Regions from separate parts of the Clostridium cellulovorans 743B genome, predicted to be linked through region 2. Evidence: a T-box and tRNA genes for the amino acid it is inferred to sense, from the RefSeq annotation. Region 2 holds a T-box; the other regions hold tRNA genes.
The links. The T-box of region 2 lies ahead of thrS (threonine--tRNA ligase). A T-box ahead of a tRNA ligase gene usually reads a tRNA of that ligase, here a tRNA-Thr.

Region 1: it encodes a tRNA-Thr, which carries the amino acid that the T-box ahead of thrS (threonine--tRNA ligase) is inferred to sense. The anticodon was not compared.
Region 3: it encodes a tRNA-Thr, which carries the amino acid that the T-box ahead of thrS (threonine--tRNA ligase) is inferred to sense. The anticodon was not compared.

Annotation. Positions count from the first base shown of each region.
Region 1 covers NC_014393.1:5,223,953-5,229,266, forward strand. Annotated here, with positions in the region: gene CLOCEL_RS21690 (DnaD domain protein) at 1-305, shown strand, start outside; gene CLOCEL_RS21695 (ATP-binding protein) at 305-1,288, shown strand; gene CLOCEL_RS21700 (hypothetical protein) at 1,340-1,678, shown strand; tRNA gene CLOCEL_RS21705 (tRNA-Thr) at 1,865-1,940, opposite strand; tRNA gene CLOCEL_RS21710 (tRNA-Asp) at 1,950-2,026, opposite strand; tRNA gene CLOCEL_RS21715 (tRNA-Val) at 2,032-2,107, opposite strand; tRNA gene CLOCEL_RS21720 (tRNA-Glu) at 2,112-2,186, opposite strand; tRNA gene CLOCEL_RS21725 (tRNA-Asp) at 2,243-2,319, opposite strand; tRNA gene CLOCEL_RS21730 (tRNA-Val) at 2,325-2,400, opposite strand; tRNA gene CLOCEL_RS21735 (tRNA-Glu) at 2,405-2,479, opposite strand; gene CLOCEL_RS21740 (pyruvate, water dikinase regulatory protein) at 2,703-3,506, opposite strand; gene CLOCEL_RS21745 (CoA-binding protein) at 3,576-3,974, opposite strand; gene CLOCEL_RS21750 (BaiN/RdsA family NAD(P)/FAD-dependent oxidoreductase) at 4,305-5,314, shown strand, end outside.
Region 2 covers NC_014393.1:2,393,571-2,398,884, forward strand. Annotated here, with positions in the region: gene CLOCEL_RS10055 (DUF6873 family GME fold protein) at 1-543, opposite strand, end outside; gene ytxC (putative sporulation protein YtxC) at 1,030-1,950, shown strand; T-box leader at 2,002-2,220, shown strand; gene thrS (threonine--tRNA ligase) at 2,274-4,181, shown strand; gene infC (translation initiation factor IF-3) at 4,380-4,907, shown strand; gene rpmI (50S ribosomal protein L35) at 4,928-5,125, shown strand; gene rplT (50S ribosomal protein L20) at 5,154-5,314, shown strand, end outside.
Region 3 covers NC_014393.1:3,734,815-3,740,128, forward strand. Annotated here, with positions in the region: gene recD2 (SF1B family DNA helicase RecD2) at 1-567, opposite strand, end outside; gene metK (methionine adenosyltransferase) at 993-2,168, opposite strand; SAM riboswitch class I at 2,245-2,344, opposite strand; tRNA gene CLOCEL_RS15225 (tRNA-Tyr) at 2,495-2,579, opposite strand; tRNA gene CLOCEL_RS15230 (tRNA-Thr) at 2,583-2,658, opposite strand; tRNA gene CLOCEL_RS15235 (tRNA-Val) at 2,666-2,741, opposite strand; gene yyaC (spore protease YyaC) at 3,036-3,563, shown strand; gene mreB (rod shape-determining protein) at 3,788-4,810, opposite strand; gene spoIIID (sporulation transcriptional regulator SpoIIID) at 4,908-5,162, opposite strand; gene CLOCEL_RS15255 (peptidoglycan DD-metalloendopeptidase family protein) at 5,233-5,314, opposite strand, start outside.

The DNA of each region.
Region 1 (5,314 bases), 2.4 Mb from region 2:
AAGCACTTCTAGAAAAATGGTTGACCTCTTATGAAATGCCTCTAGATGTCATTTATAGAGCTTGTGATATTTGCTTTGAAAGAATAAACAAAGCAGATTTTAAATATATTGATGGCATACTTACAAGTTGGAATAATGACAATCTTAAAACATTAGCCGACATAGATGCCAAAGATAAAAAGAGTTTTTCAAAAAACTCAAAGCGCGCTACAAACACTAGATCTCAAGGTTCCTTTGGCGATTATAGTCAGCGAACCTATGACTTTGACGAACTTGAAAAAAAATTACTAGGGTGGGATAAATAATGTTTAAGGGTTATGAAAGTGAAATTTCAAAAATATATTCTACTCTTCGGGATAATGAGACAAAAGCACTTAGATCCCGAAAGGAAGAAATTAAAAGGGTTATTCCTGAAGTATTCGAAATAGAGAAAGAAATTTCTAAAGCTTCTATATCATTAGCAATGACCGCATTAAAAAATGAAGGTAATGTTGAAAAGTCACTAAAAGATATAAGAGAAAAAATTACAGACTTAAGAATAAAAGAAGCTGAATTACTTACCTCTAAAGGTTACCCTATAAACTACTTAGAACCCCAGTATACTTGTAATAACTGCAAAGATACAGGATATATAAATAATAATATTCGTTGTTCTTGCTATAAAAAATACATGGTCCACGTTTACTATAAAAACTCTCAATTAAAAGATATACTACGTGAAAATAACTTCGATAACTTTAACATAAATCTTTTTTCAAATCATAAAAGTGATAATGTTCCCGTATCTCCCAGAAAGAACATTGAAAAAATTTGGACTTCTTGTTCTTCTTATGTAAAGAACTTTAAAAATAGTAATGAAAATCTTTTATTTTATGGGGATAGCGGAACAGGAAAAACTTTCATGTCAAATTGTATAGCAAAAGAACTTTTAGATTGCGGATTTCTAGTTGTATATAGGACAGCTGATGAGCTTATTAAAAACTTAAGAGAAATAGTAATAGAGGGAAATAAAGATTTAGAAAAACTACTTATTGAATGTGATTTACTTATAATAGATGACCTAGGAACAGAGCAGAAAACAGATTTCTCTCGTTCCGAATTATTTAATTTATTAAATAAAAAATTATTAAAAAGAAATAAAATGCTTATATCAACAAATCTTTCTCCTGAAGATATATTGAAAAATTATACAGAAAGAATTTCATCTAGACTTTTAGGGAACTTTAATATATTTAAATTCTATGGAGAAGATTTAAGAATAGCAAAAAACCTTGGTAGAATAAATTAACTTTTAATTGCCAGAACCTATATAACTTTGTCATATATGAGAGGTCTACAAGTGAAAAAGAAGATTACTGTTCTATTTTTCTTTTATTTATTACTATTAACCTTAACTGATTGTCCACGGCAACTTAATAGCATACAATTAGATTATCCGCCCAACGAAATAATTCATTTGCCTTGTATACCAATTGAGATTAAGTATAATGGATTAACATATATAGTACAAACTGATAAAAATCAAATTGACAATATAGAAGAAGAGATAGGTGTTACTGAAGATATAAGATTCAGAACATTTTCTTTGAAGCATAATGATGAAAAAAAAGCCATAGCAATACTTATACGTGAAAAACCAACTATATACTATAGAGCCATTATAAAATATATTTTATAGGTCAATTATAGGTTAAAAGACATCTCATTTGGAGATGTCTTTTGTTCTAATTATATTAATCTACATTTGTACTATTGCTTAAAGAAACAAACACTCTATTACTAACTAAAAAATTACTATTGAAATTATTTATGAGAAAATTAAGTTTTTACACAATAAAAAAACCTTGAAACATATTCAAGGTTTTGGTGCTGGCAACAGGACTTGAACCCGTAACCTGCTGATTACAAGTCAGCTGCTCTACCAATTGAGCCATGCCAGCAAAAATAAATGGCGACTCAGAAGGGGCTCGAACCCTCGACTTCCAGCGTGACAGGCTGGCACTCTAACCAACTGAGCTACTGAGCCATATATGGTGGGAACAACAGGGATCGAACCTGTGACCCTCTGCTTGTAAGGCAGATGCTCTCCCGGCTGAGCTATGCTCCCATAATGGTGACCCCTAGGAGAATCGAACTCCTGTTACCACCGTGAAAGGGTGGTGTCTTGACCGCTTGACCAAGGGGCCTTATTGTAACCATTTATTCTTTTATTAAATTTTTCACATTTTCATCATTATGAAAATGGCGACTCAGAAGGGGCTCGAACCCTCGACTTCCAGCGTGACAGGCTGGCACTCTAACCAACTGAGCTACTGAGCCATATATGGTGGGAACAACAGGGATCGAACCTGTGACCCTCTGCTTGTAAGGCAGATGCTCTCCCGGCTGAGCTATGCTCCCATAATGGTGACCCCTAGGAGAATCGAACTCCTGTTACCACCGTGAAAGGGTGGTGTCTTAACCGCTTGACCAAGGGGCCGTAATACACATCCAGACTTAGCGATGTAATAAGTTCTTTTTTCTCCCATGGAGAATTTATTTTTTATTTTGTACTCGTCGCTGAGCACATTTAATATATTACACGAGGATTCATTAAGTGTCAACATGTTTTTCAAAAATTTTTTTATTTTTTTTAATATTAGTTTTTTACTCGAAAAAAATGAAGAAAACTGAAGTTTTCTAGCAGTTTTCTTCAACTATTTTTATTTTTTATAACCTAAGGTTTCCATAATAATTAAAGCTGTATCTTCAATTGCTCTAGTAGTAACGTCGATTACTTTACACCCTACCTTTCTCATAACCTTATCTGAGAAATCAAACTCCTCTAATATTCTTTCTGCATTAGCATATTTTACATCTGCAGATAAATTTGCAAACTTATCTAACCTATGCTTTCTTATATCAATAAGATGGAGCGGATCTATGGTTAACCCTATTATCTTCTTTTTATCAATTTCAAATAACTCTTGTGGTATAGGGACTTCTGGCATAAGTGGTACATTTAAAGCTTTTATCCCCTTATTAGCAAGGTACATACATAAAGGCGTCTTTGATGTTCTAGATAAACCTACAAGAACGACATCTGCAAACTTTATTCCAGAATCATCTCTAGAATCATCATATTTCATGGCAAATTCCATAGCCTCAATTCTTTTATTATATTCTTCATCCATTTGCCATACTGCACCTGGAGTATATTCCGGCATCATATTTAAAGCCCTTGAAATCATACTTATAGACGGTCCTAAAATATTTGTTATTTTTATTCCCATTTCAGAACACCGTTGTATAAGAAATTCACTTACATCAACTTGTACAATTGTAGATATTATAAGACATTTATCTTTATCCTGAATTTTGTTAAAAAAATCTTTTAGATCTTCAACCTTTTTAAGATAAGGAACTCTTATTACATCTACTTCCTCCTTAAATTGACATGCCGTTGCCTTAGCTACTTGCTCAGCTGTTTCTCCAATGGAATCTGATACTGCATAAATCGTAAACATAAAATCTCCCCCGCTTTCTAAATCATAAGTGTTTCAAATTGCCGTTACATATAAATTTAAAATAGTGAATCAAACCCTTAAAGTTGCGCTATTTGAGAAATATACAAGTGCACACCCCTCTATTGCTATGATACCATTGTTCCTACAAAATTCCAATATATCACCACTAGCCGCTCCTGGTTGTATTAACACTTTATTTATTCCTAATAACTTAGCTTCCTTAATGATTTCTAATCCCTGAATCGAATTTATACATAAATCTATTACTTCTATTTTGTCATCTATACTTGATAAATTATTATATATAGTCCCTTTAGTATCTCTTGGATTAACACCAAAAACAGTATACCCTCTAGCTTTAAACCTTTCATATATCTTATTTGCATACTTATTAGGATTTAAAACATCTCCAACAACAGCCCAATTCTTATAATAAAAAAATACGTCTAAATCTTCTTGTATATTCATCTGTATTCATCCCCTTGTTTTGAGATATAGTATATTAACTTAACCTAGAACTTTGCTATATATTAAAATTCTATAATCTCCTATAATAATTCATTTTGGAACTCCAACTATAAAAACTACGAATATTTTAATATTCATAAAGTAAAGATATTACCTTTTTTATATTAGTTACTCGTAATACTTAACAGCATTATTTTGAATACTCGTATAGGATTTTTCCTTAGTTATATATTATTATATCCTTGGTTCATATAAATATTTATCAAAATTATGTTGACCTTATCTTTATTTAGGTTAAAATACCATTATAAAGCTATAAGGGGTGGTTTTTTGTATCACGATATCATAATTATTGGCGGTGGGGCTTCTGGCCTTTGCGCTGCTATTACAGCTAAAAATATGGGTATGGACGTAGCAATAATAGAAGGTACTGATCGAATAGGGAAAAAAATTTTGACTACTGGAAATGGAAGATGTAATATAAGCAATAAACATATTACACCTGAAAGATATCACAGTAATAACAAAGGTTTTCCTAACTCAATTTTAAATAAATATAATCTTCACTATACTTTGGACTTTTTTTCGACCCTTGGTCTACCAATAATAGAATCTGATGGGGATAAATTATTTCCTATGTCGCTTCAAGCTTCTTCGGTAGTGGATATTTTTAGGCTTGCTTTAGATGATCTTTATATACCAGTTTATAGCAATATTCTAATATCCAGCATCAAAAAAGTTAAAAATAATTTTAACTTATCAACAAAATCAGGTAACATATACACAGCCAAAAAAGTTATACTTGCTTGTGGTGGAAAAACGCTTCAAAAAACCGGATCTATTGGTATAGGCTATTCCTTAGCAACTTCCTTAGGGCATAAAGTAACAAATCTTCAACCAGCGATCGTGCAACTTAAATTGAGTTATCCACATTTAAAAGCTCTTTCAGGAATAAAATTTGAAGGTTCTGTGGATATCTTTGTTGATAGTGCGTTTAAACGAAAAGAATTTGGTGAAATCCTATTTACAGACTACGGTATATCTGGTCCGCCTGTATTACAGATTAGTAGAATTGCATCTTTTGCTATATCAGAAAAAAAACACTGTAAAATTGAACTAGACCTAATGCCTAATTTTTCTGAAGATCAGCTTATAGATTTCATCGAAAATAGGCTTGCTTTATTCAGTTATAGAAGTGTGTATACTTGCTTTATTGGTATTCTAAATAAAAAACTTATTACTACCTTTCTCAAAGATTGTGGTATTGATAATATCCATTCTCTATGTTCTGATTTGTCTTGGAAAAACAAAGAAAAGCTTTTTGCTAATTTGAAACACTG
Region 2 (5,314 bases):
AGTACCTCCGATAAAACCATAATCTAGTCCTTTTAATATTATATCTCCTGGTGGTACAAGAAGGACATCTAGGCCTTCTTTGGTAAGTTCGTTAAATATTTTTTTATCACTAGTTATTAAAGCTTCATCATTTACAACTGCCACAGAACATTTAGTGTAACCTTGCTTAATATTTATTAAGGTTTTTTTCTTAATTTCTTGTAAAAGTATAGGATCTGTATAAGTTATGTTATGAATGAAATGTTTTTTTAAATTTAACCCATTAAGATGGATATTATGAGGATAGTGCTCTTCTAAAGGATTTTTGCTATAAGAAACTGAGATTCCATAATTCATTAAGTCTTCAATAAAACTCTTTTCTATATCTTTATGTACTATAATGCGATTATTGTCGATAATATGTAGCTGGATGTCAACGTGTCCATCTATAGCATTATACAACTTTTCGTATCTTGGACATAAAATAATATTATCACTAAATAATTTTAAGTTTAAATACTCTTCCATAGAAATTCTATAATCTACAATAAAAATTTTAGTCAAAGGTAAGCCTCCGTAAAAAAAAGTGTATGTATGATTTAATAACTATAATATGATTTAACAACTATAAATTGTAATTAAAGATATTGATGAGGTTATCACTAATGTTTAAAGTAATAAATTTGATAGTTAAGTTGAAAAATAGGTTTGAATATTTATGCATAAAGATCCTTATGCTGAGATTTTTATTTATATCATAATTAGACTTAAAGTCTTTTATCAAATTTATTACTTTTCATCATTTAAGATTCTAATAAGTTTTTCTTTTAATAAATCAGTTTGGGCTTAAATGTTTCTTATTCCCTAATATTAATTCCTATACAATAAATATTGACAGTTTTCATATATAGTATAAAGCTTTAGTTCCATTATTGTCGATAATTATATAATTATTTCTCGTATATATGCTTAAATTTAAACGCATACTAGAACTGACTTAAAATAGTTTTAGCTTTACTATACCTTTCCATAAAGGAGGGATAAAGATTAATGATACTAAAGACTATTATATATGATGTTAAGAAATTTGATATATCTAAAGAAATCACAAATATCAAAAATTCATTAAAAGAAGATTCTATAGTAATTGGAATATCTGAGAGTAAAATAAGTAACAACCATATGATTAAGATTTTTTCAAATGATGAATGTGTCGATGATAGAGTTGTGCGAATAATTAATTCTTACTTATCAGAAATATTATATAAAAAAATTGTCAATATTTATTGTGAAAACGGACTTGAAGATTATATAAATGAAAGTTACTTTTTTCTTACCTTTGATGAAATTAATGAAGTCAAACATCGATCAGTTGAAGCGATGGATTGCAGAAGTAAAGTTGTTGATGAAGATTCTATTTTCTTTTTAAATATTAAAAATACTATACTGGGAAAAATATTTCAATGTGTAATCGAGACTCCTGAACTTAATATTGATGGATTTACAACTTTTAGGTGCAAAGAACTATCAAAAAAATTTACTCCTATAGTCGACAAGGTAATAGGGGCATTTTTGGTAGAAAAAGAATATAACGAGTTTATAAAGTTATTAAAATATTTTGTTGAAATCCAAGAAAGTAAAATTGATGTATTAAATATTATTATAAAGGACAATGGTGAGTACCTTCTTTTAGATAAAGAAGGAAATAGCTTAATGCAAGAAATATTTAAGGATATTTATAGCAATGATATTTCTGGAATAGTAAATATGGAGGATATAATCATAAGTAGTTTGATTACTAATGCTCCTGGTAAGATTATCCTCCATAATTCAAGTAATTGTAAAAATAAAGAATTCATAGATACTATAAAAAAAGTTTTTGATAATAGAGTGGAAGTTTGTATGGGTTGTGATTTTTGCATAGAAAAACTTCCATCAAAACCAGAAAATATACCTATTGAATTATTATGAATTGAGTTGACAGAATATAACCAGAAAGAATATAATATATATAAAATTAATAAATTGACTGTGATAAGGAAAAGTAAGTATATTACTGTATTAAAGAGAAAGAAATCCATTGGCTGAAAGGTTTCTGAGTATAAGTGATACTGAAAACCACCTTGGAGTTGAGTACGAATTATACTAAGTACGTCCGCATAAGAGCGTTATCTTATAAATGAGTGAGTAATAGGAGACTATTGCTAATTTGGGTGGAATCGCGATGTCCTCGTCCCATGTTTGGGGCGAGTTTTTTATTTTTTGATTTTAGATTTTGATAGGAGAGGATGTAAATGTTAAAGGTTTCTTTGAAAGATGGAAGTATCGTTGAAGTAGAAGAAGGAAAAAAAATAATTGAAGTTGCAAAGCAATTAAGTTCAAGCTTAGCTAAAGCTGCTTTAGCTGGAAGAATTGATGGAGAAGTTAAAGATCTTATGACTGAGATCAATAAAGATTGTTCCCTTGAGATATTAACTTTTGATGATGAGGAAGGAAGAAGCACATTAAGACATACAGCTTCACATATTCTTGCACAAGCTGTGAAAAGATTATATCCAAATGTAAAACTTGCTATAGGGCCTTCTATAGAGAATGGTTTTTATTATGATTTTGATGCGGATTTTCCTATAACTCCAGAACTTCTTGAAAAAATAGAAAAAGAAATGAATAAAATCATAAAAGAAAACCTAAAGTTAGAAAAATTTGAGCTTCCAAGAGAAGAAGCTATAAAGTATATGGAAGAAAAGCAAGAACTATACAAGGTGAAACTTATTGAAGATCTTCCACTTGATGCAGTAATTTCTTTCTATACTCAAGGAGAATTTACTGATCTATGTGCTGGTCCTCACGTAATAGGAACAGGTATGGTTAAAGCTGTTAAGCTTACATCAGTTGCAGGAGCTTATTGGAGAGGTGATGTTAACAATAAGAGTCTTCAAAGAATATATGGTACAGCTTTTACTAAGAAACAAGATTTAGATGATTATTTAAATATGCTTGAAGAAGCTAAAAAAAGAGATCATAGAAAACTTGGAAAAGAACTAGAATTATTTACTTTACTTGAGGAAGGTCCAGGATTTCCATTCTTCCTTCCAAAGGGAATGATAGTAAGGAATTCTTTAGAGGATTACTGGAGAGTAATTCATAAGAAAGCTGGATATCAAGAAATTAAAACTCCAATTATCTTAAGTGAAGAGTTATGGCATCAATCTGGACATTGGGATCATTATAAAGAAAATATGTATTTTACATCAATAGATGAAAAGCCTTTTGCTGTAAAACCTATGAACTGCCCAGGATCAATTTTAGCATACAAAAATGCATTACATTCATATAGAGAACTTCCTTTAAGATTAGCAGAACTAGGACTTGTTCATAGACATGAATTATCAGGTGCTCTTCATGGTTTAATGAGAGTAAGATGCTTTACTCAAGATGATGCTCATATATTTATGACTAAGGATCAAATAACTGATGAATTATTGGATCTTATAAAATTAATTGATGATTTCTATAAGAATTTTGGTTTTGAATATTTTGTTGAACTTTCTACAAGACCAGAAAACTCAATGGGAAGTGATGAAGATTGGGAATTAGCTACAAATGGTTTAAGAACAGCTTTAGATAAGGCAGGACTTTCATATAAAATAAATGAAGGTGATGGAGCGTTCTATGGACCTAAAATAGACTTCCACTTAAGAGATAGTATCGGAAGAACATGGCAATGTGGAACAATACAATTAGACTTCCAATTACCAGAAAGATTTGATATAGATTATATCGGACCTGATGGAGAAAAACATAGACCTGTAATGGTACATAGAGTTGTTTTTGGAAGTATCGAAAGATTTATTGGTATACTAATAGAACATTTTGCTGGAGCTTTCCCAGCTTGGCTTGCACCAGTTCAGGTTAAGGTAATGAATATAACTGATTCAAGTAAAGGTTACGTAGAAGAAATTGCAAGGGTTCTAGAAGAAAAAGGAATCAGGGTTGAAAGTGATTTAAGAAATGAAAAGATAGGATATAAGATAAGAGAAGCTCAACTTCAAAAGATTCCATATATGATCGTTATTGGTGAAAAAGAAATGAACGAGAAAACTATAGCTGTAAGAAGTAGAAAAGATGGAGATATAGGAACTATGTCCATTGAAGAATTCAGCAATAAATTATTAGAAGAGATAAAATCAAAAGCAATCTAGAAAAAAGTATTTGACAAACTATATTTATAGTACTATAATAATACTTGTGTTAAGAAGAAACATGCCGTTTCTCACCTTACAAGGAGGCTTAGTAAGGTATAAAAATCAAAATGCACAAATTTTATGCGAAATTTTTGATGATTTAGAACGGCAGTGATGTCGTTCTTTTTTAATGCATAAAAGGTTTTAATCACGGAGGTGGCTATTATAAAAAATAATAAGTATATTGCAAATGAGCAAATCAAAGCCAAAGAGTTAAGAGTTATGACTGATGATGGTGAACAACTTGGAATAATAAGCTTTAATGAAGCTTTAGAAAAAGCTGAAGAAAAGGAATTAGACTTAGTGTTGATTGCTCCTACAGCAAATCCACCGGTTGCTAAGATTATGAATTTGAATAAATTCATATATGAGCAATCAAAAAAAGAAAAATTAGCTAAAAAGAATCAGAAAGTCATAGAGATCAAAGAGATTAGACTTAGTGCTACTATAGAAGATCATGACATTGAAATTAAGGCCAATAGAGCATCAAAGTTTCTTGCTGATGGAGACAAAGTAAAAGTTACAGTGAGATTCAGAGGAAGAGAAGCGGATTATGCTTTCAAAGGCAATGATGTATTAGATATCTTTGTTTCTAAAATAGATTCTGAAGTATATATAGTAGAAAAGAAAGCAAAATTGGAAGGAAGGAACATGACAATGGTTCTTGCTCCTAAGAAAGCTTAATCGAGAGGAGGATTTTTATTATGCCAAAAATGAAAACTCATAGAGGTGCAGCTAAAAGATTTAAGAAAACAGGTACAGGAAAACTTAAGAGAGCTAAAGCTTTCAAGAGCCATATATTAACTAAAAAGAGCTCAAAAAGAAAGAGAAACTTAAGAAAAGCTGGATATGTTTCAGTAGCTCAAGAAAAAGCAATGAAAAAATTATTACCATACCTATAATATATGGTTGTTGAAGGAGGTACAATAAATGGCTAGAGTTAAGAGAGCAATGAATTCTCGTAAAAAACATAAAAAAGTATTAAAACTTGCTAAAGGATACTATGGTGCTAAGAGCAAGTTATTTAGAACTGCTAATGAAACAGTTATCAGAGCATTAAGAAATGCTTATGTTGGTAGAAGATTAAAGAA
Region 3 (5,314 bases), 1.3 Mb from region 2:
CCCTATTCCACTTATCTCCTCTGTCAATATGTAAGGATTATTTTTCACCATTTCTATAGCTGCATTGCCAAATCTTTTATAAATCTTATTGCATTGAGTTGGGGTGACTCCATAAGTTTGAAGAAACACCATTATAGCTCTTATATCTCTTTGAGTAGCAAAAGACTCAGCTATGACCTTGATTTTCTTTGCGCCTATTCCTTCAATTTCTTTAAGCCGTTCAATATCTTCTTCCATAATTCTCAAAGCATCATTTCCAAAATGCTGAACTATTTTTCTCGCTGTCACTGGTCCTATTCCTTGAACTACTCCTGAAGAAAGATATCGTTCAATACCAATAACAGAATCCGGTAATACCTCTTCACATTCCTCAACCTTAAACTGCTGTCCAAATTTCTTATGATTAATCCATTGACCTTTAAGCTTTAAGGTTTGACCTTCTACTATATAAGGTATAACCCCTACAATCGTAGCTTTATTATCGTCATATTTAATTGTTGCAACTACATATCCATTATCTTCATTTTGAAAGACAATAGCTTCAACAGTACCTTGAATTTCTATCATTTCACTCACCTTAGCTCATTTTGTCCCATATGTAACATCAAGCACCTCTCATTTAGCAGTTTGTTAATTTCCAATACTACATACAAACTTATTTATTCAAATAAGTATGCTAAGATGCAACATATACACTCTGTTTAATAACCTGATCATATTTATAATTATACCACAACTATACTTATCTATTTAAAGAGTTCATATTTGAGCCTCTACCAATTATTTATAGTTCCTCAAATTTAATTTTAAAATCTTTGAAGAATTCCATCTTTAACCTTCTACCCTTGATGCTTTTTACATACTCAATCTAAACTAATCTTTTTTTAATACACCATAGCTTTATTAGATGCTGATAATTCCAATTTTCCACATAAAAAATAAGGCTAGCAAGAGGAAATTTCCACCTTGCTAGCTTTGATTTTTTATTTATTTTATAATAATGCTTTTATCTCTTCAACTTTGTTTAATTGTTCCCATGGAAGATTTAAATCTGTTCTTCCGAAATGTCCATAAGCAGCTGTTTGCTTATAAATTGGTCTTCTTAAATCTAATTGTTTTATGATAGCACCTGGTCTTAAATCAAATACTTTACCTATTATTTTAACAATTTTATCATCTGAAATTTTTCCTGTTCCAAAAGTATCAACTTCGATAGATACTGGATGTGCAACTCCAATTGCATAAGCAACTTCAATTTCTAACTTTTCTGCCACCCCTGCTGCTACTAAATTCTTAGCAACCCATCTTGCAGCATAAGCAGCTGATCTGTCAACCTTAGTTGGATCCTTTCCAGAGAAAGCACCACCACCGTGTCTTCCATAACCACCATAAGTATCAACTATTATCTTTCTTCCTGTAAGGCCTGTATCCCCTTGTGGCCCACCAATAACAAACTTTCCTGTTGGGTTAATGTAATACTTAGTTTGATCATCTAAAAGATTTTCTGGAACTACAGCTTTTATAACATGTTTCATTAAATCTGTTCTTATTTGCTCTTGAGTAACTTCAGGACCGTGTTGTGTTGAAATAACAATAGCATCAATTCTTACTGGTTTATTGTCTTCATACTCAACAGTAACTTGAGTTTTTCCATCTGGTCTTAAGTAATCCAAGATTCCTTCTTTTCTAACTTCTGTTAATCTTCTTGATAATCTGTGAGCCATAGCAATTGGCATAGGCATATATTCTGGAGTTTCAGTAGTAGCAAAACCAAACATCATTCCTTGATCTCCTGCTCCTACAGATTCTATTTCATCAACACTAGTTCCTCTAATTTCTAACGCTTCATCAACACCCATAGCAATGTCTGCTGATTGTTCATCTATAGATGTAAGAACAGAACAAGTTTCACAATCAAAACCATATTTTGCTCTAGTGTATCCAATTTCTCTTACAGTTTCTCTTACAAGCTTAGGAATATCAACATAGCATGAAGTTGTAATTTCCCCCATAACCATAACCATTCCTGTAGTAGTTGCAGTTTCACAAGCAACTCTTGCCTTAGGGTCTTTTTCTAATATAGCATCAAGCACTGCATCGGATATCTGATCACACATTTTATCTGGATGTCCTTCAGTAACAGACTCAGAAGTAAATAATCTTCTCATAGTATAACCTCCTAATTTTTAATCTATATAATATATAAAAAAAACTCTTCGTAAGAAGAGGTAATAATTACATTTCCCCTTATCTTGCAAATTAAATCGCAGGAATTGGCACCTTAGTGATTTCACTGGTTGCCGGGTTTCATCGGGCCTTTTCCCTCCACCTCTCTTGATAAGTACTTTTATTTTATTTTCAACAATTACGATTCTATCATATCGAATAGATATTTGTCAATATTTATTAAAACAAACAATTTAATGTATTTTTTTAAAATACAGGTAATTTTTTCATACAATAAAAAAAGATACTAACAAATTAGCATCTTTTTTGGTGGAGGATGATGGATTCGAACCATCGAAGTCAGAGACAACAGATTTACAGTCTGCCCCCTTTGGCCGCTCGGGAAATCCTCCGTGTGGTGCTGGCAACAGGACTTGAACCCGTAACCTGCTGATTACAAGTCAGCTGCTCTACCAATTGAGCCATGCCAGCGTATTAATGGTGGGAACAACAGGGATCGAACCTGTGACCCTCTGCTTGTAAGGCAGATGCTCTCCCAGCTGAGCTATGCTCCCATTTATACTCTTACACCATTTCGTCTGCACTCTCGTGCCAACATAAGATAGTATACATTGGTTAAGAAACTTTATCAAGCCGAAAAACACCCATTTAACCTTTTTACATTAATATATCTACCATTTACTATGTTTTTCTTATTTTTAGACACTAACTTACATATTTTTATAATACTTTTCCCTTTATTTTTTTTATAGTTTTTTACGTTTTTCACTAATACAATGATTTTATTTTTGCACAATTCTAATATTAACATTCTTACCAACATATATATGTTAATGGGGGTGTTATAGGTGAAAAAAGCTAGAGCTAATTATTTAAACCAAAGTGCATATTGTGAACTCGGAGATTTTTTAAAAGACCTAATAACTAATGATACTATTATCATCTGTATTGGCACTGATAGGTGTATAGGGGATTGTCTTGGTCCATTGGTAGGTACTTTATTAAAGAAAAAGCTATTCCCCCTGCCAGTTTATGGCACCATAAAGAATCCTATACACGCCCTTAACTTAGAAGAAAGTGTTAAAAGGATAAAATGTCTTCATCCTAAAGCTTCAGTTATAGGAATAGATGCTTGTTTAGGTAGTAGTGATAACATAGGAGAAATTCAAATACGACCATTCCCTATACATCCTGGGAAAGGTGTCGGCAAGACTTTGCCCGATGTTGGTGATATATCCATAATAGGTATAGTTGATAGCTGCGATAATAACGAATTATTCACTAATAGAAATATTAGATTAGACTTAATAATGGATATGGCTGAAGTCATTACAGATACTCTTATTTATGCTTATAGTTTATATAAAAAACTGTAATAAGATATTAACATTTTGAAACAAAATATTTCTCGTCTCTTCTATAACATATTTTTATAATTATTTGCTTTTTTAATCATATAAGTTCCAAAAATAAAACTATGTCTAAAGCTTCATTTAACATTAAGCAATTATTATAAGTTATGAACTACCATTTTGGGAACATATATATTAATAAAACAAGCTATTACATAATGAAAAACTCCATTATGTAATAGCCTTTTTTATTTTATAGCAATATCACTGCCTGTACTATCTAATTTTTCAATATATTTTAGCACCTCACCAGTTCCCAATGCAACACAAGAGATTGCATCTTCTGCAACATATACAGGTACTTTAGTAACCTTTTCAACTAATTTATCAAGCCCGTTAAGTAACGCGCCTCCACCAGTCATATAAATACCTTGTTCTGCAATATCAGATGCAAGTTCTGGTGGTGTTCTTTCTAAAACAGCATGAGCGCAATCAGCAATAGCCATTACTGACTCTGAAAGTGCTTCTCTCATCTCCTCAGAGGTTACTACAATATTCTTTGGCAACCCTGTTATAAGGTCTCTACCTTTTATCTCCATAGTATTTTCAACATCTTTTTTATAAGCTGATCCTACATTTATCTTTAGATTTTCTGCTGTTCTCTCACCAATCATTAGCTTATGCTTTTTTCTTACATACTTTATAATTGCTTCATCAAAAGTATCACCAGCTACTTTTATAGACTTTCTTACAACCATTCCACCTAAAGAAATGACTGCAATATCAGTAGTTCCACCACCAATATCTATAACCATAGTTCCACTAGCATTAGTTATATCTATCCCTGCGCCAATGGCTGCTGCAAGTGGCTCTTCAATAAGCTTTACTTTCTTAGCTCCCGCATTAGTCGCTGCGTCTTTAACCGCTCTTTTTTCAACCTCTGTAGCTTCGCAAGGGATACATATAACTACTCTAGGTGTAGAAATCCTTCTTTTACCAATTGCTTTTTTCATGAAGGCCTTTAACATAACTTCCGTAATGTCGTAGTCTGAAATAACACCATCTCTTAATGGACGTATTGCTACAATATTCCCTGGTGTTCTTCCAATCATTTGTCTAGCCTCTTCACCAACTGCCAAAACTTGTCTAGTCGTTTTATTTACAGCTACTACTGATGGTTCTTTAAGTATTACTCCTTTTCCTTTCATATATACCAAAACTGTTGCTGTCCCTAAATCAATTCCTAGGTCTGTACCGACCTTAAAGAACATAAAACCACTCCTACCTATTATATTTTAAAGAAAACTTATACTTAATATTTCATCAAATTTTTACAAAGCTTTCTTTCTAATTATAATAAGAAAAAGCTTAACCTTCAATAGCTTTATATTTTAATTTAGTTGCCTTTCCGCCTCTAATATGTCGTTCAGATTTATTTAAATCTAATATAATTTTTGCTTCTTCAGCTATTTGAGGATTAATTTGAGGTAATCTCTCAGTCATATCTTTATGTATAGTACTTTTACTTACCCCAAATACCTTAGCAGTTTTTCTTATCGTAGCTTTCGAAGTAATAATGTATTTAGCAACATCTAATACTCTATCTTCTATATAATCTTTCACCTTTAAGCCCTCCTATTAGTCTTTTGTTAAGCCACTTTCACCTTGAAAATGGCTTAACGAATATTATTTATTAACCTGCTACTTCAAGGTCTTTTATATAATCTTTTGGGTTAACATCAACATACTTGCTTTCTGAATCCTTTTTAAGCACT